DNA from 3 places in the Fusibacter sp. QWL-12 genome. Region 1 is predicted to be linked to each of the others. Evidence: riboswitches for the same ligand, from Rfam matches in the RefSeq annotation. Region 1 holds a riboswitch; each other region holds the start of a gene.
What was found. A riboswitch is a leader RNA that binds a small molecule or an ion and turns the genes downstream of it on or off. The one in region 1 is predicted to bind S-adenosylmethionine.
Positions count from the first base shown of each region.

Region 2: another riboswitch for S-adenosylmethionine. It lies ahead of AC4PID_RS02535 (aspartate kinase); the one in region 1 lies ahead of AC4PID_RS14110 (O-acetylhomoserine aminocarboxypropyltransferase/cysteine synthase family protein).
Region 3: another riboswitch for S-adenosylmethionine. It lies ahead of AC4PID_RS05360 (methionine ABC transporter ATP-binding protein); the one in region 1 lies ahead of AC4PID_RS14110 (O-acetylhomoserine aminocarboxypropyltransferase/cysteine synthase family protein).

Region 1 is NZ_CM178745.1:2,941,797-2,950,018, forward strand. Features, by position in the region: gene AC4PID_RS14090 (GGDEF domain-containing protein) at 1-693, shown strand, start outside; gene ppk2 (polyphosphate kinase 2) at 668-1,474, shown strand; gene AC4PID_RS14100 (DEAD/DEAH box helicase) at 1,591-2,700, shown strand; gene AC4PID_RS14105 (hypothetical protein) at 2,685-3,611, opposite strand; SAM riboswitch class I at 3,790-3,887, shown strand; gene AC4PID_RS14110 (O-acetylhomoserine aminocarboxypropyltransferase/cysteine synthase family protein) at 4,042-5,346, shown strand; gene AC4PID_RS14115 (homoserine O-succinyltransferase) at 5,394-6,305, shown strand; gene AC4PID_RS14120 (hypothetical protein) at 6,388-6,645, opposite strand; gene AC4PID_RS14125 (CC/Se motif family (seleno)protein) at 6,758-7,057, opposite strand; gene AC4PID_RS14130 (methyl-accepting chemotaxis protein) at 7,233-8,222, shown strand, end outside.
Region 2 is NZ_CM178745.1:432,301-440,522, forward strand. Features, by position in the region: gene AC4PID_RS02535 (aspartate kinase) at 1-1,147, opposite strand, end outside; SAM riboswitch class I at 1,232-1,341, opposite strand; gene AC4PID_RS02540 (ABC transporter ATP-binding protein) at 1,470-3,347, opposite strand; gene AC4PID_RS02545 (ABC transporter ATP-binding protein) at 3,381-5,123, opposite strand; gene AC4PID_RS02550 (hypothetical protein) at 5,293-5,415, opposite strand; gene AC4PID_RS02555 (class II aldolase/adducin family protein) at 5,540-6,193, opposite strand; gene AC4PID_RS02560 (S-methyl-5'-thioinosine phosphorylase) at 6,204-6,974, opposite strand; gene mtnA (S-methyl-5-thioribose-1-phosphate isomerase) at 6,978-8,015, opposite strand; gene AC4PID_RS02570 (amidohydrolase) at 8,052-8,222, opposite strand, start outside.
Region 3 is NZ_CM178745.1:1,025,898-1,034,119, reverse strand. Features, by position in the region: gene AC4PID_RS05405 (aminotransferase class V-fold PLP-dependent enzyme) at 1-171, shown strand, start outside; gene AC4PID_RS05400 (NAD-dependent epimerase/dehydratase family protein) at 196-1,212, shown strand; gene AC4PID_RS05395 (SPL family radical SAM protein) at 1,166-2,041, shown strand; gene AC4PID_RS05390 (S-layer homology domain-containing protein) at 2,148-2,798, shown strand; gene AC4PID_RS05385 (DUF3793 family protein) at 3,026-3,568, shown strand; gene AC4PID_RS05380 (flavodoxin) at 3,584-4,012, shown strand; gene AC4PID_RS05375 (hypothetical protein) at 4,098-4,331, shown strand; gene AC4PID_RS05370 (MetQ/NlpA family ABC transporter substrate-binding protein) at 4,519-5,322, opposite strand; gene AC4PID_RS05365 (methionine ABC transporter permease) at 5,391-6,041, opposite strand; gene AC4PID_RS05360 (methionine ABC transporter ATP-binding protein) at 6,041-7,030, opposite strand; SAM riboswitch class I at 7,081-7,177, opposite strand; SAM riboswitch class I at 7,259-7,359, opposite strand; gene AC4PID_RS05355 (FUSC family protein) at 7,496-7,990, opposite strand; gene abc-f (ribosomal protection-like ABC-F family protein) at 8,120-8,222, opposite strand, start outside.

The sequences.
Region 1 (8,222 bases):
GCTTTATCAGCCTTGTGGCAGTTACAAACCACCACGATCCTCGGTATCGTCTTTGGCATCTATCATATCCTTCTTGAGTGGCTAATCGTAGGTGAAATTGAATTAACCGTCATTCTACGTGCTGGGATGTTGGTCTTGATTGCTTTATTAATGCAGGTATTATGTGAAAGAGAGATTCTGTATCAGAAGGAGATTGAAAAACTCTCCCAAGAAAGTTCACACGATGCGTTGACAGGCGTTTATAACCGACGAAAGCTCGATCATGTGTTCCAAGGTCATTTGGGCTTTCCAGTGTGTCTGTTTATTGCAGATATTGATGGACTCAAGCGTGTTAACGATCGATTGGGACATGCAGCAGGAGATATTCAAATTAAAGAAACTGCAGACGTCCTACATAAAAGTTTGAGAGCCTATGATGTACTCGCACGTGTGGGCGGCGATGAGTTTTGTGCCATCGCACAAGAGTGCGACGAACAAGGTGCTTTAGAAATTTTACTTAGAGTTGAAAGTCAACTTGAAAAGCTCAATCAAACCCTTGAACCGCAAGAATGGCTGTCGATTTCCATCGGTTACGAGCTTTGTCAATCGAGAGATAACCTTAAAGAGGCTTATCGAATTGCTGATCAAAAGATGTATGAAAACAAAAAGAGAAAGTACGAGGTGTTAAATGAAACTGACGAAAGAACTCTATGAAAAAAGGCTGGAACACTTACAAGTCGAACTTGTGAAGCTACAAGAATGGGTGGTTTATAAAGGCTTGAGAGTGGTCGTTCTGTTTGAGGGGAGAGATGCGGCTGGTAAAGGCGGTGCAATTAAGCGCATCACTGAAAGCCTAAACCCTAGAACCTGTCGAGTCGTTGCTCTACCAAAGCCTACAGAAAAAGAGCAAACACAGTGGTATTTTCAAAGATACGTCTCACATCTGCCAAGTGCCGGTGAAATTGTCCTATTTGATAGAAGCTGGTATAATCGTGCAGGCGTTGAACGCGTTATGGGATTTTGCTCCGATGAAGAGTACTGGGAGTTTCTTAAATCCGTTCCAGAGTTTGAAGATATGTTAATCCGTTCTGGAATTATCTTGATTAAGTATTGGTTTTCTGTTTCTGATGAGGAACAGGAACAAAGATTCCAAGACCGCATCGACGACGTAACCAAACAATGGAAACTCAGTGATATGGATCTTGAAGCGCGTTCAAAATGGGTTGAGTATTCAAAGGCAAAGGATGTGATGTTCCAGTACACGGATACTGAAACCTCACCTTGGTATGTAATTGATTCAGACATAAAGCGAAATGCGAGAATCAACTGTATCTCACATTTGCTCGCCATGATCCCTTATGAGCCACTTAAACATAAGAAAATCGAACTACCAAAACGACAAGAAAATGCCGGCTATGTCCGTCCGCCTATGGATACGATGAAGTTTGTCCCCGACTATGCGAGCGAGTATGCAAAAAAGCATAAAAAGGATTAATTGACTTTTAGGTCAAGTCATAGCATACTTATGAAGGCTCATTCAGAGCCAAATGAATGCTCACGTTGAGCCAAATGATTGTTCATGCTGAGCCAAATGAATGGTAGGAGATTCTTATGTCATTTTATAAATTAGGACTTTCATATATGCTAGTGACACGCCTTGAAGAGATGGGCATTATCGACCCAACACCGATACAAGCCATGTGTATCCCTGAAGTGTTAAAGGGAAAAGATGTGTTAGGTGAGGCTCAGACGGGTACGGGGAAAACCTTGGCATTTTTACTGCCGATTTTTGAAAGGATTAACCTTGAGGATTCGAGAACACAAGCCCTTGTCATTGCACCCACGAGAGAATTGGCTTTGCAGATTGCTTCGGTGGCAAAGCAGTTAACACAGGCTTACCCAGTTAAACTTCTAGCGGCTTATGGTGGCCAAGATATCATGGCTCAGCTTCACAAATACGGCGGTGAAGCACAGCTGGTAATCGGTACCCCCGGTCGTATTTTAGATTACTTAAGAAGAGAAAAACTGAATTTTAGTACCCTAGATACGTTAGTTGTAGATGAAGCCGATCAACTCTTTCAAATTGGTTTTAGAGAAGAGCTCTACGCGATAATCGATCAAACCAATCCTGAAAGACAGACGCTCTGTTTTTCAGCGACGCTATCTCAAAGTGTGGATCGCTTTGCAGAAAAAGCTTTGAATAATCCTGTAGCGATGACTGCTCCAAGAAAACAAATCACACTGGATGCCATCGATCAATACGTGGTACTTACCTCTAACCGTAGAAAATACCATGACTTTAAGCAGATTTTTAAACAGAATTATCCGCAAAAAGCAGTTATCTTCTGTCGCTCAAGAATCGGCGTGGAAACGCTGACTAAGGAGATGCTACAGGATGGTTTTGATGTAGATGCCCTTCATGGCGGACTAACACAAGCCAAACGTGAAGCGGTGATGCAGCTTTTTAGAGATAATAAACTTAGCTATTTGGTTGCTACAGACGTGGCTGCAAGAGGCCTTGACATTGAGGGCGTCAGCCATGTGTTTAATTATAATTTACCCGATGAGCCTGAAAATTACGTCCACCGTATCGGTCGTAGTGGGCGCGCTGGACAGATAGGCGTCGCCTATACCTTCTTGACTGGAAAGGATGAAAAAAGGCTCCAAGCAATTGAAGCCTTTATCGGTCAGTCAATCAAACAGATTCACTTGGGAAACTGATACTCTGAGCAGATAATTTCATGGTATTTTAAGGGGCGATAGGCTCTTAATATCTTCAGTGCTCTCAGTGTATTAAAACGCCCTCCACGTCCTTCTTCAAGAGGAAAGTGGACCTTTCCAGAATATTGTGTTCCCTTTGAAACATAGCCCTTTTCTATTGCTTTTTCGATGAGATCAAGTGACTCATCCATGATGCTAGAATAGGGTCTTTTCATGTCTACAAAGTACTCTAATGCGCGAGGCATATCGTAGTACCAGCGAGGTGGATAGTGAAACTGGGTAAAACGTGGATGGATGGCTTCGCCCGTACTTTCACGGCGGAAAAAGCGCTTTTTAAGAATGAATGCTTCACCGTCCTGTAGACATTTTTCGATACGGTCACGCTTGTAGGGATAGCAATTTTTTAGCACCTCTGCAAAGCCCTCAAGCACTGAGAGTGTCGTGTGGAGTGAACTTTTTTTCGATCCACCCCTTTTAGGGTGATAGCGGCAGTTCCATCCACCGTCAGGCTGTTGATTCTCTATGATAAAGTCGATCATTTCAAGCAGTCGAGGGTCTTTTGAGTGACCGTATGCAGAAAGCCCGACGAGCATGCCGATGATACACATGTCCACTTTAAGTGGGTCATCAGCCACCCATTCATAATCGATGACGTGAGAGAGCCCCTCGTGGTAATAAGAATGATCAGGATCGATGGCCATGTATTTTAGTTCCATCAAGGTATAGTGTGTGGAGATCCATTTCGGACCGTAGACACCGCCTCCCCAGAGCCGAGTTGAAGGGTCGTATAGATCGATATAACGCTGAATATACCCATGCGTTTCAGATAGCACAGGCTCGTTTTCCAAATGCCGTTTGGTAAGTGTTTCAATGACTGGATCTCCTTCTTTTAGCCAAGCAAGTACTTTCATAAGACCTCCTTATTGTCATTCCCCAATTTCTATTTGTAGCTTATAATAAAGGTTTTGTTCACCTTACTATCTTTTACGCACGGATATTATGTATGATTTTATTATGATACCCAATATAAAAAAATATTGACATGAAAAACGGTAGGTGCTAAGATAGGAAAAACCGAATAACAAGATACTCTTATCCAGAGTGGCGGAGGGACAGGCCCTATGATGCCCGGCAACCAGCGAAAGCATGGTGCTAATTCCTGCAGGTAAAAACCTGAGAGATGAGAGAGGACGAATCCGCATGTTTTGACCTCTTTCTAGGAAAGAGGTCTTTTTTATTTAGCCACAATCTTGCTTGTGGGAAAATCTAAAGACGCTATGTCTGAGGACTTTTAGTTTGATATTAGATCAGCCGAGGATAGGCTTAAAAAAGGAGAAAGACATGAGTGAAAAACATTTGAGATTCGAGACATTACAAGTACATGGTGGTCAAGTTGCAGACCCTACAACTGGTTCAAGAGCGGTCCCAATTTATCAAACCACTTCATACGTCTTTAACGACGTTCAGCATGCTGCAGACCTTTTTGCTTTAAAGGCGGAAGGCAATATTTATACGAGAATTATGAATCCGACAACAGACGTTCTTGAAAAACGCATTGCGCTTTTAGAGGGCGGTATCGGCGCACTTGCAGTAGCATCTGGCTCTGCAGCGATTTCCTATGCGATTCAAAACATCGCTGAGGTGGGCGATGAAGTGGTGGCGGCTACGACACTTTACGGCGGTACTTACAACTTATTGAAGGTGACGCTACCTAAGTTTGGGATTAAGACGAACTTCGTAACCCCTGATCCTGAAAATCCAAACTCTGTGGATGCATTTGAAAAAGCGATTACTGAAAAAACCAAAGCGATTTTAGTAGAGGCAATCGGCAATCCGGAGATCAACATCCTCAATATTGAGAAATTAGCAAAAGTGGCACACACACATGGCATACCGCTCATCGTGGATAACACCTTTGCAACCCCATATTTGTTTAGACCCTTTGAGCACGGAGCAGATATCGTAGTTCACTCTGCGACGAAGTTTATCGGTGGCCATGGTAACTCTATCGGTGGCCTCATCGTCGATTCAGGCAACTTTGATTGGGCAGCTTCGGGCAAATTCTCTGGATTAACAGAGCCAGATGAAAGCTACCATGGTATCAGGTATGCACAGGACGTCGGTGCAGCAGCCTACATCACGAAAGCACGCGTACAACTGCTCAGAGATACAGGTGCTTGCCTCAGTCCATTTAATGCATTCTTGCTTTTACAAGGCTTAGAGACACTTTCGCTAAGAGTAGAGAGACACGTATCAAACGCTACTAAAATCGCTAAGTTTTTAGAAAATCACGAAGCGGTAAGCTGGGTCAAATACCCTGCACTTGAAAGCTCGCCATACTTTGATCTGGCGACGAAATTCTTCCCAAAAGGCTGCGGCTCAATCTTTACCTTCGGTATAAAAGGTGGCACAGAGGCAGGAAAAAAATTCATTGAAGCTTTAGAAATCTTTTCGTTACTAGCAAACGTAGCCGATGCTAAATCACTGGTGATTCACCCGGCGAGTACCACGCACTCACAGTTAGGCGAAGCAGAGCTCTTTAAGGCAGGCGTCACACCAGATTTAATCCGTATCTCTATCGGTATAGAAAATGGCGATGATCTTATCGCTGACCTTTCTCAGGCACTTGAAGCCTCACAATTATAAACCGAAACGAAGTCAGTATAGATCTGCTTAGTGAAAGGAGCAAATAGATGCCAATTATTATCCCAAACGACCTACCAGCTGCTGTCCAGTTAGCATCGGAAAATATCTTTACCATGACTGAGTTTCGTGCGATTCATCAGGACATAAGACCGCTTCGCATCGGCATACTCAATCTTATGCCGACGAAGGAAGTGACCGAAACCCAGCTCCTTAGAGTTTTGGGTAACTCGCCACTTCAAACTGAAATCGTCTTGATTCAGCTTGACGGTCACGTGCCACAAAACACGACAAAAGAATATCTTAAAAGGTTTTACGTCCCATTTTCAAAGGTCAAGCATCTGAATTTTGATGGACTTGTCATCACAGGTGCACCAGTGGAGAACCTCACATTTGAAGAGGTGAGCTACTGGAACGAGCTTGAGGAGATCTTAGACTGGTCAAGACACCACGGCTTCGCCACTTTCCATATCTGCTGGGGCGCACAAGCTGCTCTTTACAAGCACTACGGCATTCCTAAATATCCACTGAACGCCAAATGCTTTGGCGTCTTTGAACACAAATGTGTGCAAAAACACGTCAAACTGTTAAGGGGCTTTGATGATACGTTTAACATCCCACAGTCCAGACACACAGAGGTGAAGCTCACAGATATAGAAAGCGTTTCAAACCTTGAGGTGATTGCGTATTCTGAAGAGTCTGGTGTCGGCTTGATCGTATCGAAGGATGGACGAGAAGTGTACGCCACTGGTCACTCTGAGTACGATGCGGAAACACTTGGGCTTGAATACTTTAGAGACTTAGATAAGGGACTGCCGATTACGGCACCGAAGTACTACTTTGTAGACAATCAGCCTGCGAAAGGGGTCAGCGTTTCATGGCGTTCACATGCACATCTGCTGTTTTCCAATTGGCTGAACTATTATGTGTATCAGGAAACACCGTTTGAACAACTTGAATAATTAAGTATTTAAATTAAAAACACCATCTGATCATTCAATATAGTTGATCAGATGGTGTTTTTTTAGGGACAAACAAAGATCATTAACGGCGATGATCTTTAGAAAATAACATCATTCCTACATGCATTAGTGGACACATTAGAAGCAATAACCATCTATACGCACCACCTGTTACCCCCAAAACTGGGAGTAAAAAAATAAGTACAATTGGGATTAAACAACATAATAACATCATTAGCATGTGCTTACTGTGGTTACTACCGTGTGATGATGATTCAGAAGAGTGGCAATCACTTTGATTTTTTTTAACTTCTAGATTCTTAGAATTGTCATTTTCCATATTGGTTACTCCTTCTAATAATAAATATTTTATAATTTGGTATTTCAATAAAAGCTTAAATCAACTGTGTCATTTCACACAGTTACTGTTGCATATAGTAATTATATTTAAACTATCTTCTTTTTAATGAAAGACCAGATACAATTATTGAGTTTGTAAAAATATTCTTTTGTAGGCTAAAAGCTAATGTAGATATAATAATCGCTTTTTTAGACATAAATATGGTAATACCGTTGGATTGATAAATATCATATGTGTTTATATCTTTTGGTTTGCCTAATTCAATTTCAGCGATTTCAAAAGTTGGACAGCAGCCACCGCCAGATGTTGTAATATTGACTGCAAAACTATCATTTTTTTTCTTTTGAAGATAATTGATTACAGCCTCCTCAATGTTAATGTTGATATTCATTTTAATTTCCTCCTTTGTTATTTATTGATACCTTAACTATAAATTATGCAAAAACGATGCCAATTATTTTGTTGATTAAATATAGTCATATTAAAACAATAAATATTGTTGACATGTCATAATTCTGTCATAATGATATTATATTCTTTGTAAAGAAAATAATGCGGAGGCTTTTATGTTAAGAAAATTAAAAATAAGCTATAAATTGATTCTTATTTCTGCTGTATCAATGATTATAATGATTGTTATGAGTTTTTTGAACCTATTCCAATTGAATGAAGTCAACCAAAATTCAATTGTCATGTATGAGGATAATTTGATGCATATTAGAGAAATAGGTGAAATAAAAGAAAATTTTCTTCAAATTCATAGCGATTTAGTTTCACTTGTTAGCATTCACGATTCAACTATTACAAATACTCTTAAAGATGAAATAGACCATCTGAGTGAGAAAAATATGATGCTAATTAATGAGTTTGATAAAATGACCATGCAAAATGAAGAAGGAACTTTGATTAAAGAATTTTCATCTAACCATGAGGCTTACATGATGATTCGGGATGAGTTATTAAGTGCAATAAATCAAAATAATACAAACAAAATAGATGAACTAATTATTAAAGCTAATGCGGCGCGTGGCGTTACATTTGAAAGTATTAACAAGCTAATTGATTTGAACATGGGTGAAGCAGAGGACGCAAGCCAAAAGAATGCAGAAATATATAAGCAAGCGGTTGGAATTACTTTATTGCTTTCTTTTTTGGGAATTACAATATCACTGATTTTAGGTATCTTAATTTCTAAAAGTATTTTAAAGCAATTAAGCCATATATTAAAATTTGCCAATACATTTAGTGTTGGAGATTTAAGTCAGGAAATTATAATCGAGTCAAATGATGAAATCGGAAAACTCTCTCTTGCATTAAATAAAGCAAGAGAGAATACTATTGAGTTGATTAAAACGCTCATGTCAACTTCTGAAAACATGAATAACATGAGTATAGCATCTAAAGAACTTAACAATTCCTTATTTTTACAATTGAACAGCATTAAGGAAGCCACAAAAGGAATTTCAGTCGGTGCTGTTGAACTAAGTGCAACTACGCAAGAAATAAATGCTACTGTTGAAGAAATAAACGCGAACACAAATGATCTATCATATAAA
Region 2 (8,222 bases), 1.4 Mb from region 1:
CACATGTGATATTGATATCTGATGTAGATACCATATCAATGGCTACACCATTTTCTGCCAGACATCCAAACACTCTTGAAGCGACACCTGGTGTAGACTTCATCCCAACGCCTATGATACATACTTTAGCAACCTGTTCGTTACCATACACGTCATCTGCTTTAAGCTCTTTACCAAGTCGTTTTGAAAGCGTCAAAGCGCGATCATATTCTTCTTGTGAAACTGTAAACGATATCGTAATGCCCTCTTTGTTGATGTAGTTTTGAGTGATAACGTCTACATTGATGTTGGCATCAGAAATCGTCTTAAAGATGTAAGCGATATTATTCGCTGTATTTTCAATATTTGCAATGGTAATTTTAGCATTATTTGTGGTATGTGCAACGCCACGCACTAGAACCTCTTCCATTTTTTCCTCCTCGTCGGTGACATATGTGCCTATGGTATCTGTAAATGATGAACGCAAGTGAATCGGGATATTGTTTTTAGCTGCTAGCTCAACACTTCTAAGGTGGAGCACCTTCGCGCCTGATCCCGCCATTTCAAGCATTTCATCAAAAGTAATATAGTCAATTTTATGTGCATTGGGGACGATTCTAGGATCAGCAGTATAAATCCCGTCAACGTCTGTATAAATTTCCACTTCGTCTGCATTAAGCGCTACGCCTATTGCTACAGCAGATGTATCGGAACCCCCTCTTCCAAGCGTGGTAATCTCAAGGTCTTTTGTAACGCCTTGAAAGCCTGCTATGATAACTACTTTACCTTCTGAAAGGGCACGATTGATCTTAGAAGTGTCTATTTCTTCTATTTTAGCTTTATTGTGATTTTTATCTGTATAAATGCCCACTTGAGCACTTGTAAACGATATTGCGTCTTCACCCAACGCCTTAATTGCCATTGCTAAAAGAGAGATGGAAATTTGTTCACCTGTCGCCAAGATCATATCGAGTTCTCTTCCTGAAGGCTTGTCCGTGATTTCTTTTGCTCGGTTCACAAGTTGATCGGTCATGCCTGCTGGAGCAGAGACGACTACGACGACATCATGACCCTTTCGTTTGGTTCCAACCACCTTTTCTGCTACGTTTTTAACACACTCTGAATTTGCCATGGATGTACCACCATATTTTTGTACAATGATGCTCACGAAAATCCTCCTTTCGTCGATTTAATCTGAAAATTAAAAAAGTCGCTTTCACATTGAAAGCGACAGAATTAAAGTGTTTCCACTCTCTTATCTCTCATTTCTTTGCGAAATGCAGGAATTGGCACCACGCATCGAATGGGATGCAGGTTGCTGGGCGTCGTCGAGCCTGGTCTCTCGGCCTCTCTGGATAAGGGGATATACAGTTGTCTTGCGAACGAATCCGCATGATGATGTGAAAAATATTAATTAATAGTGATATTAACACAATTCATCAGCGCATTCAAGAGTAATTATTCATTTAATTTGTATTTTTTCTCGCACATTACGCCGTCATTAGCCCCTCTTTTTTACCATTGGGGTTCTTTTCAGGTGTAACGTGTTGTTTGTTTAAGATCGCTTGCTCGCCCTCTTCGATAAACTGATTCGAATAAAGCTCATAGTAGTGACCTTTTCTAGCCATCAACTCATGATGATTTCCTTTTTCAATAATCTGTCCTTTTTCGATTACCAAAATAAGATCTGCATTTCGAATGGTTGAAAGTCTATGTGCTACGATAAAGCTGGTTCTGTTCTCAAGTACTTTATCAATGGCATGTTGAATTTTAGATTCTGTTTCAGTATCGATGGAAGAAGTTGCTTCATCTAAGAAGAACAATCTCGGCTTTGAGATAATCGCTCTAGCAAATGAAATGAGTTGTTTTTCACCTGTAGATAACATACCACCACCTTCACCAACCTCAGTATCATAACCTTTTTCAAGCTTTGAGATAAAATCATGTGCGTTAACTGTTTTTGCAGCTTCTATAATTTCTGCCTCAGTTGCATCCAATTTACCATATCGAATATTTTCTTTTATGGTACCGCTGAATAAGTGTGGTGATTGGAGTACGTACCCGATGTTGGCATGCAACCAGTTTTGTGATCGTTCTTTATAATCGACACCATCGATCAAAATTTTACCACCTGTTGGCTCGTAGAAACGACATGCAAGATTGACAATTGTACTCTTTCCAGAGCCTGTTTCTCCTACCAAAGCAACCGTTTGACCTTTTTTTACCTCGAGGTTGAAATCCTTTAGGATATACTCTCCTTCTTTGTAATAGAAGTCGATGTGTTCAAAAGTAACGTCGCCATGAATGGCTTCCCAATTTTCTTTTTTCTGGTGATAATGATCCCCATACTTGTTGAGAACCGATTCACTTTCTACGATTTCTTCTTTTTCGTTAATCAGTGACATAACGCGCTCTGCAGCTGCTTGTGCACTAATCATTTCAGTGTAAATTCTCGCAAGCTCAAGCACTGGATCAAAGAACATTCTCGCATAGGTGATGAACAATACCAGCTTACCATAGGTTATCAAACTACCAGCAAGGTAGATGCTACCGAAGTAAAGGGTTAACGCCATACCTATAGCAGATATAAAGAGTGCCAATGGCAGGTAACCTGCTGAAAGTACGCCTGCTCTTACAGAAGTATTCTTCATATCAAATGTAACTTCTCCAAATTCTTCGCGGTTAAGCTCTTCGCGAACTAATGTTTTTGTCGTTCTTGCACCGACGATACCGTCATTAAACAACCCAGTGATCTTCGAGTTGATCTTTCTTACATTTCTAAAGGAAACTAACATTTTCTTTTCGAAGAAAACGCTGATGACCGCTAATAATGGTACTGTAACCAATGTAACAAGTGCCAATTTCCAGTTAGAAACCAACATGACGATGGCAATACCAAACATCATGGTGAGTCCCCACACGAGGTCAACCACACCCCATGCAATGGTTTCAGAAATTTTCGAAGCATCTGATGTCGTTCTAGCGATCATCCAACCGATCGCATTTTTGTCATAATAGCTAAAGGATAGTTTTTGTAATTTTTCGAAGCTATCCTTACGCATCTTGTAAAGCAATCCCATTTCTATCTTCCCTGCTCTTCTAATGAACAGAAAGACGATCAATGCAAGTCCAATAGCAAGTAGGCCATAGAAAACGCCTACCATACCAAGCCCATCAAGGTTTCTTGGTTCAACAAAATGATCGATTGCATATTGTGTTAACAGCGGAAATGTGATGTCTATTGATGCGAGTCCGATCATGAAAAAACAGAGAATTAGAAAATCCCTTTTAAAGTTTTTAAAGTAGAGGATTAACTCTTTCCATATTGTTTTATCATATTTGAGTTTCATTTCTTTTTGATTTTCCACTTGAATCCTCCTACGATTTAGGCCAAACAGTTATTAGACAACCATTTGTTGTAAATCCCAAATCCTTTTGTATAACCCATCTGTATGAATGAGTGTTTGATGTGTGCCTTCTTGTATGATTTCACCCTCATCAAGTACGATGATATAATCCGCTTCTGCCAAAGTCGCAATTCTATGACTGATAATCAGCGTTGTAATGTCTTTACTTCTTTGCTTAAGTGCACGTCTGATTTTCATATCGGTCTCTGTATCAACTGCACTTAGAGAATCGTCAAAGATTAAAATGCGTTTTGTTTCATCTATGATGGTTCTCGAAATTGCGACACGCTGTTTCTGACCACCTGAAAGTGAAACCCCTTTTTCGCCGATTACAGTCTCATAACCTTCTTTGAAGGTGATAATATTATCATGGATTGAAGCAATTTTTGCTGCTTCCTCAATTTCTGGTGTTTCATAAGCCTTACTGATAATACCGATATTTTCTTTAACGGTTTTTGCATATAAATAAGGTTCTTGTAAGACCAAGCCGATTTTTCTTCGAATCCACTGTTTTTTTATTGAAGCGAGTTCGTAATCGTCAATCTTTATACTGCCTTCATAATCATAAAGTCTTTGTAGTAAGTGCACCAAGGTTGATTTACCTGATCCTGTCGATCCCAAAATTCCCAGTGTCTTACCTGACTCAAGTTTAAAGCTGATATTTTTAAGTGCCTCTTTCCCATCTGGATAAGAGAAATTAACGTTTTCAAACGTAACTGAACCTTTAATTTCTGGTGCGATTTCTTCTGGTAATTCTACTTCTATTTCTTCGTTTAATATTTCTTCAACCCTTGTTATCGCAACGGTTGTTTTACCAAGCTCACTCAGCAATCGACCTGATTGCTTAACTGGCCAAAGGAGCATCGACTCATAGGTAATAAATGCGATTAATGTCCCAATTGTAATGTCACCAGTAATCACCATTTGTGCACCAACTACTAGAACAACACCACTTTGAAATAGCGTAATCAGGTCGGATGATGACCAGAACATCGCTAAAATTTCTATTAGTCGATAGGTTGTCTTTCTATAGTCTTCATTAACCGTTTCGAACTTATCAATTTCGTAGTTCTCACGCCCAAAAGCTCTTACAACGCGAACGCCTGAAAGATTTTCCTGTAGTACAGTCGTCAATTTACCTTCAGCTTCATCTGATTTTTTAAACGTCTTTTGAACTTTTGTGAAAAAGACATACGAAAAAATAAAAAGTACTGGAATAAGTGCTACTGCATAAAGGGTTAATCTTAAGTTCAATGAAAGCATGACGCCTATAGATAAAAAGATCATGAATACAATACGAGCAAGATCTACGATTTGAACCCCTAAAAATCTTCTAATGGTTTCAACATCTGATGTACAGCGCTGTATCATATCTCCCGTTTCCTTCTTAGTATGATGCTCATAAGTCATATATTGAATTTGCTTGTATAGAGAATTTCTCATATTTTGAGCAATGTTTTCAGCAGCAAAGCTTGAAAGCCAGCCCTTGAAAAATAGAAAAATACCTCTTATCAAATTGATTGCAACAATGATCCATACAACTGCAAGTAAATTCTTACCAAACCGATCCATCAGGAATTGTAAATTCCCTGCCGGAACATCCCCTACTATAGAATCCACAGCATATTTGATGAGGATTGGCGTTGCCAATTGCATGACTGTTGCTACGATGATTGAAAAGATGGCTGCTGCAAACGCTAGCCTATACCCTTTCAAATACTTAAATATGTTTTTCATTTCTGCCTCCTTGTGTCTCTGTGGTTCAATATCTGTAAATTAAAAAAAACCACGATAATCGTGGTTTTATAAAGGTGGACGTTAGACCTCAATAAAGAGATCCCCCTAAATTTACAAATAAAAAACCACAGACATTTGCCTGTGGTTGAATGTACAATCTTCCTTATGTTCAGAAAGGTAATTCTCCGCAGGCTGTAACTTTTTTGCAATTAAAATTAGACGCACTCATAGCGTTTAAGCCACGTAACACGACATTCAGTTGATTCATTCTTGCAGTATTAGTCATCATCATTACAACCTCCTTTTTTTTATTAATCAAACTCCTGACTAGTTAAGTTCAATCTAGACTTAGGATATCTTAATTTTTTTATATGTGCAACAATAATTTACAATTTGTCACATCCTTGTAATATTTCTTATCTTTGGCCGTACTTATTGAGATAGAAATCTCTCATAAATCCACAGTCCTCATCGTTGAGTTCCACTGCCCCGCCTATCATTGCAGATAATAGCGTCGCCTGTGCAGACTTTTCACATATTAATGCAATTTTAATGGTTTCTTTCAGTGTTGGCCCCGCAGCGAGTAAACCATGATTTGCCATGATTACGGCTTGTCTTCCTTCAAGCGCTTCGACGACAACCTTACCTAAATCTGTCGAACCAGGAAGTCGGTATTCTGAGACCCTTACATTTCCCCCTACAATTTGAACCAAATCTTCACAGGATGCAGGTATCGGTTTTCTTGCAATTGCCATCGCCGTACAATGTACAGAATGCGTATGCACAATTGCATTGATATCAGGTCTGTTTTTGTAAATTTCCAAATGAAGAGGTAACTCTATGGATGGCTTCATATTGCCATCGATTAGGTTGCCTTCCATGTCTACAATAGGAATATTTTCAGGAAGAAGCTTCTCATAATCAACACCAGTAGGTGTAATTGCTACTAATTCTTCTCCTGGAATTCTAACACTTAAATTGCCCCATGTCCCAATGACGAGAGCAGACTTTAAAATGATCAAACTTGTATCAATAATTTCTTTCCTAGCAATTTGATGCTTTAAAGACATAATAGCCTCCTTAAAGGATTATCAATGACTGATCACAGCGACACTTAACCTCGCTTGATCCTTGCGTTAAAAGTTTTATAAAAAGCTGTGTTAAAGATTCTTTGTTCTTTCCCATCGCTTCATCAATCACATGCCCTTCTATTTGTACGCCTTCAATCCCAGTACACCAGTTTGTGATGATTCCTAAAGCAGAATAACACATACCCAGTTCTTTTGCAAGGACGCACTCAGGCACATTGGTCATGCCAACAACATCGCCACCAAGCTTTTGATACATTCTAATCTCTGCAGCGGTTTCAAACCTTGGCCCCTCAGTACATACATAAACGGCTTCACCTTTAAAAGTCATATCCGTTAAAGAAACGGCATTTATAAATTGATCGATTAAATTTGGACAATACGGCTGTGTCATCTCAACATGTGCCACTTTAGTATCACCACCCTCATAAAAGGTTTGGACTCTGGATTTTGTGAAATCTAAAAAATCATTAATGACGACCACATCACCGGGTTCGAAAGCAGGGTTCATCGAACCTACCGCACACGTCGCATAGATTTCATCAACTTCGAGCTGCTTTAAAGCCATCATATTCGCTCTGTAGTTGATTTTATGAGGCGGTGCACTATGTCCCTTTCCATGTCGCGCTAGGAACACGATTTCTTGGTTGCCAACTCGAATCAAATCGCATTCTACTGTACCATAGAGGGTCTCAACCGTTTTCTGCTCAACCTCTGAACTTAATCCATATATACCTGTTCCACCAATAATCGCTTTTCTCATCACTTATTCCTCAATTAACTTATCTAAAATCGACTGTGTAAAAGGTGGGTATAATATCCCCTTTTCAGTAACAATTGCAGTAATAAACTCATACGGCGTCACATCAAAGGCAGGATTATAGACGTGAATGCCATTAGGTGCAACTTGTTCCTCCCCAACATGCGTCACTTCCCTAGCGTCTCTTAGCTCAATCTCAATTGCTTCACCACTTTGAATGTCTAAATCAAAAGTTGTAGAAGGCGCTACGACATAAAATGGTACATTGTATCTTTTTGCGATCACAGATAGCATAAAGGTACCTATTTTATTGGCTGTGTCACCATTTCTAGCGATTCGATCTGCCCCGACAAAGATCTTATTGATCTTTCCATCACGGATTAAACTCGCTGCTGCATTATCTGGAATCAGTGTAGCAGGTATCCCTTCTGTCACTAGCTCCCAAGCGGTTAGCCTTGCACCTTGTAATCTCGGTCTAGTTTCATCTGCAAAAACATGTATGCTTTTACCAGTTTCATGTGCCTCTCTGATTACCCCTAGTGCAGTGCCATAGGCCACAGTAGCAAGCGCACCCGTATTACAGTGCGTTAAAATTTGATCGTTTTGATCAACCAAAGTATTCCCAAAAACAGCCATCGCTTTGCAAGACGCCGCATCCTCATTAAAAATCGCATCTGCTTCACTTTTTATCACTTTTAAAATTTCATTTACTGAGCTTGAATGAATAGACGCTATCTTTTCCATAATTCTCGAAGTCGCCCACATTAAATTAACCGCAGTTGGTCGACTCGCGTCCAATATAGCTTTCACGTCGTAAAGCTTTTGAAGGTCTAGTTCATCCCCTAATTCAAGAGCACCGATATACATCCCATATGCAGCTGTTGCTCCAATTGCAGGCGCACCTCTCACCACCATGTCCTTGATGGCATAGATCACTTCAGCAAGTGTTTTGCATTCAAAGTACGCTGTCGTTACAGGTAATTTTCTTTGATCGAGTAAAACCAATCTATTTTCATTAAACTGAATCGCATAAAATGCAGCCATTTTCTCCTCCAAATCCATCCTTTTAAACTCTACTAATTATATTCTACTGATTAAATCCCTTGCTATTATTGAAGCCTTATCCTTAACTTCTAGCTCATCAAACGTTAGAATTTGGCGATTTTCATATAGAATTTTCCCATTGCACATAACGAAATCCACATCTGATGCTTGCGCCGAATATACCATCAAAGATATTAAATCATGTGT
Region 3 (8,222 bases), 1.9 Mb from region 1:
TCAACTGCAGGGCGCTTATATGGGAAAACGGGCGAAGCACTTCCAGTGACAGAACGCATCGCTGACAGACTGCTGAGACTCCCTATTTACCACGAACTCACCGAAGAACAGCAAGATTTTATTATCGAAACCTTGCTAAATGGGATTATGGAATTAAACGGGAATAAATAATGCGTAAATAAGGAGCAACAATGCATGAAAACTTTCAACCTATTAGTGACAGGTGGCGCCGGATTTATTGGCAGTCATTTTGTAAAATATGCAAGAAAATCTGGGCATTTTGACACCATCGTTGTATTTGATAAGTTAACCTATGCAGCTGATTTAGAGCGTCTTGATGGCGTGATGTATACGCTTGAAGTGGGAGATGTCAAAGATACGGAGCGTTTATTAGAGATGTTAATTAAGTATCAAATAGATTATGTGATTCACTTTGCTGCTGAATCTCATGTGGATAGAAGCTTAGCGGATTTAGCCCCATTTATAGAAACCAATGTCATAGGGACTGCGTCTGTGATACAAGCGATTCGCCATTATCAAAATAGCCATACGCTAAAAAAGTGCCTACATATTTCAACCGATGAGGTATACGGAAGTAGATCATATGAAGCTGTAGCTGCAACAGAGGTTGATCCGCTGAATCCAACGAATCCTTACGCAGCCACAAAGGCAGCAGCCGATCAGCTTGTTATTGAACTGATGAATGAAGCGGTTTGCCCGACCGTTATCGTAAGAAGCAGTAACGTTTACGGTGAAACTCAAAATAAGGAAAAGCTAATTCCCAAATCATTAGAAGCAATCCTACAGAGTCAACCGGTGATTTTATATGGGGATGGCTTAAATCAGAGATCATGGCTATGTGTTGAAGATTATTGTCAAATCTTACTGATGCTTTTACTCGATTCCGTAACAGGTGAGATTTTTAATTTATCAGGAAAAGAAACCTATACCAATCAAGCCTTAATCGGCCAAATGCAACAGTGCTATCAAGAGATATTCAATCAACAGACACTGCCCATCGAATACGTCAAAGACAGAGCAAAGCATGACGTTGGGTATCACATCTCAGATGAAAAGTTGATGCGGTATTTAGCTGACCGAGGTTCTATGATATCTTATAAGAGAGTAGTTGATTTTTTTAGAGATTATATAAATGAGGCGAAAAATGGATTGGATCGAAGCAAAGCAAATCGTATCAAAAACGAAAAATGATCAGTGGTTTGGTACGGACTTTAATATGAACCTTTACCGTGGGTGTCACCATGGTTGTATTTATTGCGACAGTAGAAGTACATGCTATCATCTTGAGGATTTTGATCGCGTAAGGGGTAAAAAAGAAGCCCTTGAAAAGCTTAAAAGAGAGCTTAGAGGTAAGAGAAGTACTGGCGTTATAGGAACGGGTGCTATGAGCGATCCTTATAATCGATTTGAATCATCGGAACAATTGACCAGAGGTGCACTTGAAATCATAAGAGACAATCAGTTTGGTGTTGCTATTGCAACTAAGAGTGCGCTCGTTGCAAGAGATGTAGATATTCTATCTGAGATCAGTCCAGTGATCGTCAAGATGACCATCACAACCTATGATGAAACGCTTTGTAGACTTATTGAGCCTAATGTAAGCGTTACGAAAGAACGATTTGAGGCCATAAGGGTCTTATCTGATGCTGGAGTATTCACTGGCGTTTTGATGATGCCGATTCTTCCCTTTGTTAACGATACAGAGGAGAACATAACGCAAATTGTTGAGACTGCGGCTGCAATGGGTGCAAAGTTTGTCTATCCAGCATTTGGTGTGACTTTGAGAGATGGAAATCGTGAATATCTTTATCAGGCATTCAATCGAATCGATCCTAATCTCACGTTAAAATATCAGCAAACCTTTGGTAATCAATATTACTGTGAGTCACCCAATTCAAAGCAATTGGCAAATACCTTTAAAAAGCTGGTCAAAGAATATGGACTATACAGTAAGATGGCTGAAATCACAAAAGCGTATAAGTGGCCAAGAAAGCAGCATCAGCTTTCATTTTTTGACTGATAATTAGTTCTTTTAATTTTCAGATGCAATGAATGATTATCTTACGGAACTTTTTGATTCGCTCTACGTCATAATAAGTATAAAACTTTAAAAGTGAGGTGACATCATGAAAAGGTCATTATTAGCAACTGGACTCGCAATCCTTGTTGGCATTTCTACACTTTCACAGCCAACCTATGCGACCACAAATTTTGTGGATATAAACGAAACGCCACAAAAAGCAGCGATTGAGATGCTGTTTGATAGAGGCATAATACATGGAACGAGTGAAACGACATTTGAACCGGATAAACTGCTCAATCATGCAGAAGGGATTTTACTACTCGTCAACACATTTGATTTAAACTTAGATACAGTTAGATTTATCAAGGAACCGAAAGCTACTGATTACTTTAAAAATGCGGATGATGCAGCTTGGTATGCTTATGGATTTATCACAGCGAGTGTTAACGGTGTTGCACTAGACGCAGATCTATTACCGATGGAAAATTGGACGAGAGAGGACTTTATCAATGTATTGGTAACCACCTACGAACAAGAGTACAATTTACCAATGGTAAAATTGATTCCTGTTGATATTGCTGATGAAGAAAGTATTACACCAGAGTTCAGTGGGGCGATACAAAGAGCGTTAAGCTATGGCTTAGTAGAATTAGATGCTCAAAACAATATTAATCCAAAGGAACCATTATCTAGAGCGGAAGCAGCTGAGATGATTGCGCATTTGATTGAAAGAGAAATAGAAAGACAACAATAAGATAATAAAATATATAAAGTCCTATGAGCTAATGTAGAAGCATCTACGCCCTAGCCATAGGATTTTTTTTTGCATTAAAATACCAAGAATGCTCATAAATACTTTGTTTTTCAATGAAGTATTCTTAATATTTAAAAAATAGTGATTCAACGGCTTGACAAATCAAATGATAATAATTATCATTAAAACGAATAAATGATAACTATTTTCAATAAAGGAGTAAGCTATTGAGTCTCGATCAAATATTAGCATTTCATTGTGCCCCGACGTTAGTGGGCCTTAAACCTGCAAACCTAATCTCTCATAAACCCTTTGAAGTGGTTGCAACTACAAAAAAAGCATTAGATGATAACGCCATTGATATGACTTTGCTGTGGCACTGTAATTGTAAAGATTTAACTTTGGTATATCATCGTGAAAAACTGTGGCAGCATCTGCATTCACCAGAAATATGGGGCTACCTTATGGTGCAAGGCTATCCAATGTACAGCTCTTTAGAGACCATCATTGGGCATCTTAAAAAAAGAATTATTGAGTTGAAAGAGTTCCCACATGAAGTCGGGTTGTTTTTGGGCTATCCATTAATCGATGTCTTGGGTTTTATCAAAAACAATGGCCAAAATTGTAAGTTATGTGGTTATTGGAAAGTTTATGGAGATGAAAGTGAAGCGAAATGTCTCTTTGATTCATTTAGCAAGGCGAGAGATGAAATGTGTGCAAAAGTAAATTCGGGTTATACTGTAGCAGAAATATTGACGGTAGCATCTTAAAAATAGGAGGAAAAAATGGGAAAAACAGCAGTCGTTTATTGGAGCGGTACAGGTAATACAGAAGCAATGGCAAAAGCAATTACGGAAGGTTTAAAGAGTGAAAATAGTGAGGTTACACTTTATAATGTATCTGAAATAACTGCAGAACAAGCTCTCGGTTTTGAACGCTTGGTATTAGGCTGTCCTTCAATGGGTGCTGAAGTTCTTGAAGAAATGGAGTTTGATCCATTTTTCTCTGACATAGAAAAAGGACTCAGTGGGAAAAAAGTTGCTCTCTTTGGTTCATATGGATGGGGTGACGGCGAGTGGATGAGAGACTGGCAAAGTCGCACAGAAGCAGCTGGCGCTTCACTTTTTGAGGAAGGGTTAATCATCAATGAGACACCATCTGAGGATGATTTAGCTCGATGCGCGCAATTTGGTGCTAGATTTTCAAGATTCTAATGCTTTTCTAATGAAAATCAAAGGCGGTTTATAGAAAAGAAGGCTAAACTAATAGTATCAAAAACTTATCTGTAATGGAGGTCTTATGAAATCCGTTAAAGAGGAATTTAAAATTGGTATCTTACCAATTATCGGTTTTTCTACTATTATATTGTTTGGCATCCTCTGGGTGATCATGGTAACTAAGTTTGTTGCCAAGGTGGGAAGTCTAGGCCCAATGGGGGTATTCTTTCCTTTTATAGGTTTGTTCTTTATTGGAGCGGGAACGATAGAGCTTATCGCATATATCAAGCGAAGAGCGCATGATGATGAACGTTAAAATGTACTGTAATAAGATGTGAATTAAGACTTTAATCTTGAAGGGATTAGAGTCTTTTTTATTATAATAAGCATTAAAAATAAAAGAAAACCAGTATCGTGTCATTGGAACTACACCCCACTTATTATGTCAAATAAGTGGGGCGCATTTCACATTCACGTTACTGGTTTTTATTAAGCAACAATCATTAGAATGCAGGAACAACTGCACCTTTATATTGCTCTTGGATGAAGTTTTTCACATCATCAGATTGTAACACTTTAATTAGCGTTTGGATTGTTTCATCATTCAAATGCTCTGGTGTTACAGTGACGATGTTTGCATAAGGTGAGTCTGCACCTTCGATTACAACTGCATCTTCAGTTGGCACTAAGCCTGCTTCAAGTGCGTAGTTGGTGTTAATAACCGCACCATCAACATCTTCAAGAGTTCTTGGAAGTTGTGCTGCATCGATTGGCTTAAATACAAGTCCAAGTGGATTTTCAACGATGTCCGCTTCAGTTGCTTCTAATGTTGCGTCTGCAGATAATTTAATAATGCCATTTGCTTGAAGTAATAAAAGTGCACGGCCTTCATTCGTTGGGTCATTTGGGATCGCAATAGTTGCACCTTGACCAATTGTATCTACCGAATCAAAAACATTTGAATATAAGCCAAGTGGCTCTACATGTACTGAACCAGCGCTAACAAGCTCGATATTGTGTTCTTTTGCAAATGAATCCATGTAAGGAACGTGTTGGAAGAAGTTTGCATCGATTTCACCTTCACTAAGTGCAAGGTTAGGAGTCACATAATCTGTAAACTCAACGATTTCGAGTGTAATACCTTCTGCTTCAAGTGCAGGTTTGATGTGCTCTAAAATTTCTGAGTGAGGAACTGGTGTTGCACCTATTTTTAGGACGCTTGTCGCTTCTTCTTTTTTCGCACAGCCTGTAAGTACAAGGGCTGCAATTAAACCTATCGTTAAAACCAAAGTTGTTATTTTTTTCATTTGATGCCTCCAAATTAGATTATTTATATTTGTTGTTTATTATTTTGATCAACCTTATTCAAGATTTTCTATTTTCTTCTGTGAACCAGTAGGCGATTTGCCAACCAGTTACCTAGTGATTGCAATAATTGAACCATGATAACCAATATAATGATCGTTGCAATCATGACGTCTGTTTGAAAGCGGTGATAACCATAGCGGATTGCGAGGTCACCGATACCACCACCACCGACAGCACCTGCCATAGCAGAATAGCCAATAAGGTTGATGATGGTAATCGTCGTACCTAGAATGAGGGCAGGCAATGCCTCTGGCAGCATTACTTTTGTAATGATTTCCCATTGGTTTGCACCCATAGCGGTTGCTGCTTCTATGACGCCACCGTCAACTTCATAGAGTGAAGTTTCTACGATTCTGGCAAAGAAGGGGATGGCAGCGACCACAAGCGGTACGATGGCCGCATTGGTTCCGATAGAGGTTCCGACGATCAAACGCGTAAATGGGATGATAAAAATCATCAATATGATAAAGGGCATCGATCGCATCATGTTAACGACGTAAGATAAAATGCGATTGAGCAGTGGTCTTTCTAATATATGACCTTTAGAAGTAATCACAAGAACGATGCCAAGCGGTAAGCCAAACAAAATTGTAAATGAAGTTGCCACAAACACCATATAGAGTGTTTCTAGACTGGCCTTTAAAAGTAACTGAGTCATTAGAGCACCTCCACTACAACATGTTGGTCTTCAAAATAGGCGATGACACGACCCATTTCATCTTCAGACGGTGTTAGAACTTCGATTAATAATTTTCCAACTACTTGTCTCTGTATGGATTCGATATTCCCCGACAAGATGTTTACGTCATATGGAAATTGTCTAATGAATCCAGAAATAATTGGCGCGTTTGCACTGCCATTTGAAAAGGTTAGGTGTAATCTGGTTCCTTTTTGAGTTAAAAATTCAGGTGCTTCTAGCTCACCTAAAAAATGACGAGTTTGAGGTGTTGGAACGGTCGAAAAGAGTTCTGCAGTAACGCCTTTTTCGATTATTTTACCTGCCTCAAGAATTGCGACTTTATTGCATATCGCTTTAATGACTTCCATCTCATGTGTGATGACCACTAACGTGATGCCAAGTTCATAGCTGAGCGTTTTTAATAAGGACAGTATTTGCTTGGTGGTCTTTGGATCAAGTGCTGAGGTTGCTTCATCGCATAATAGAATTTCTGGTTCCGTCGCAAGAGCTCTTGCAATACCGACTCTTTGCTTTTGACCACCACTTAGATTACTTGGATAAACATTGGCTTTATCTGTTAGTTCAACTTTTTCAAGTAGTGAGGTAACTTTTTCTTTAATGATCGCTTCGCTGTATTTTTGAAGTCTCAATGGAAACGCGATGTTATCATAAACGGTTTTGCTGCTTAAAAGGTTGAAGTTCTGAAAGATCATGCCGATATTCTGTCTTGATTTTCTAAGTTCTTTTTCAGATAGAGCTGTAATATCAACACCTGAAATTACAACGCGCCCTGATGAGGGTTCCTCAATGCGATTGATGCATCTAATCAGTGATGATTTACCTGCACCACTTAAACCGATGATTCCGTAAATGTCACCTTTTTCAATTTCTAGATCAATACCGTCAAGCGCTTTAACGATTTGACCATTTTTTGAATATACTTTTGTTAATTCTGAGATTTGAATCATTAAAAAACTCCTTCTGCATAGAACATGCAAAAGGAGCTTAAAAACATCCTCTCACATCTTCCAGTTACTCTGACGGAATTAGCACCATGTCATAAGACTGGTTGCTGGGTTTCACAGGGCCGTTCCCTCCACCTCTCTGGATATGAGCTCATATTAAATTTTCGCGAAAACTGCAATTAAAAAGCCTCTTTTCACACAAGAAAAGAGGCCATGATAAACATTTGCTCTCTCTCATCTGTGGATTTCTCCCAGGAATTAGCACCACTACCTTATGAATGGTTGGTTGCCGGGCATCATCGGGCCAGTCCCTCCGCCGCTCTGGATAAGAGTTAAATTGTAATTGCTATGAAATGGATTATAGACAATCTGATACATACTGTCAACACATTTAATTTTATTTAACAATTAAAAGTTTATTCTGAAAATTCACACATTTCGAGTGGCTATTTAGAATTGTTAATTGTGTTACTCTTTTGAATTGACCTTATCCATTGGAAATACAAAATAATTGATAAGGCCACTTATAATCAAACCGATGAATGTATCCAGTGTACGATAGAAAGCATATGATACTTGGTTACCACTGGATGTGCCAAGTCCGATCGCTAGAAACACAATGATTGCGATTTTAATCGTACCTTGCCACTTAAATAAATTGCAGACATAGATGACGATGACAATTCCAAGTCCTATCGTAATCGGATTCATGGGAAGTAAAAGTGAAAATGTTAGTGCAATAAGTGCGCCTAAAACAGTCCCCAATAGTCGATCGCGAATGACGGAAAAGGTTGCTGTCATCGTCGATTCCATAGCAAATACGGCTGCAATAGCTGCAAAAAACGGGTTTGTCAGCTGAAAGCGATCTGCTACAAAAAGGGTAATCATTACTGCGATTCCAGTTTTTATACTGCGTGGACCAATACCATGTCTTGTGAGTTTGTTGAGTGTGTTTTTGAGCATGATTGCCTCCAGTGAAGGGTGATGTGATTGAGTGAAAACTTATTTTACTTGATCGTGTTAAAATCATAATATCTTATCCGCAATTAAGTTGATAATGTCGCTATCTGATTATACCCAATTTAGCTCTAATTAGTCGAGTTCGATGATGTGTGTTGCGATGCGTTCAACAAAGTGCGTGTCATGCTCGATAAACAGCATCGTAGGTTCATAATTAAGTATCATATCTTCTAGT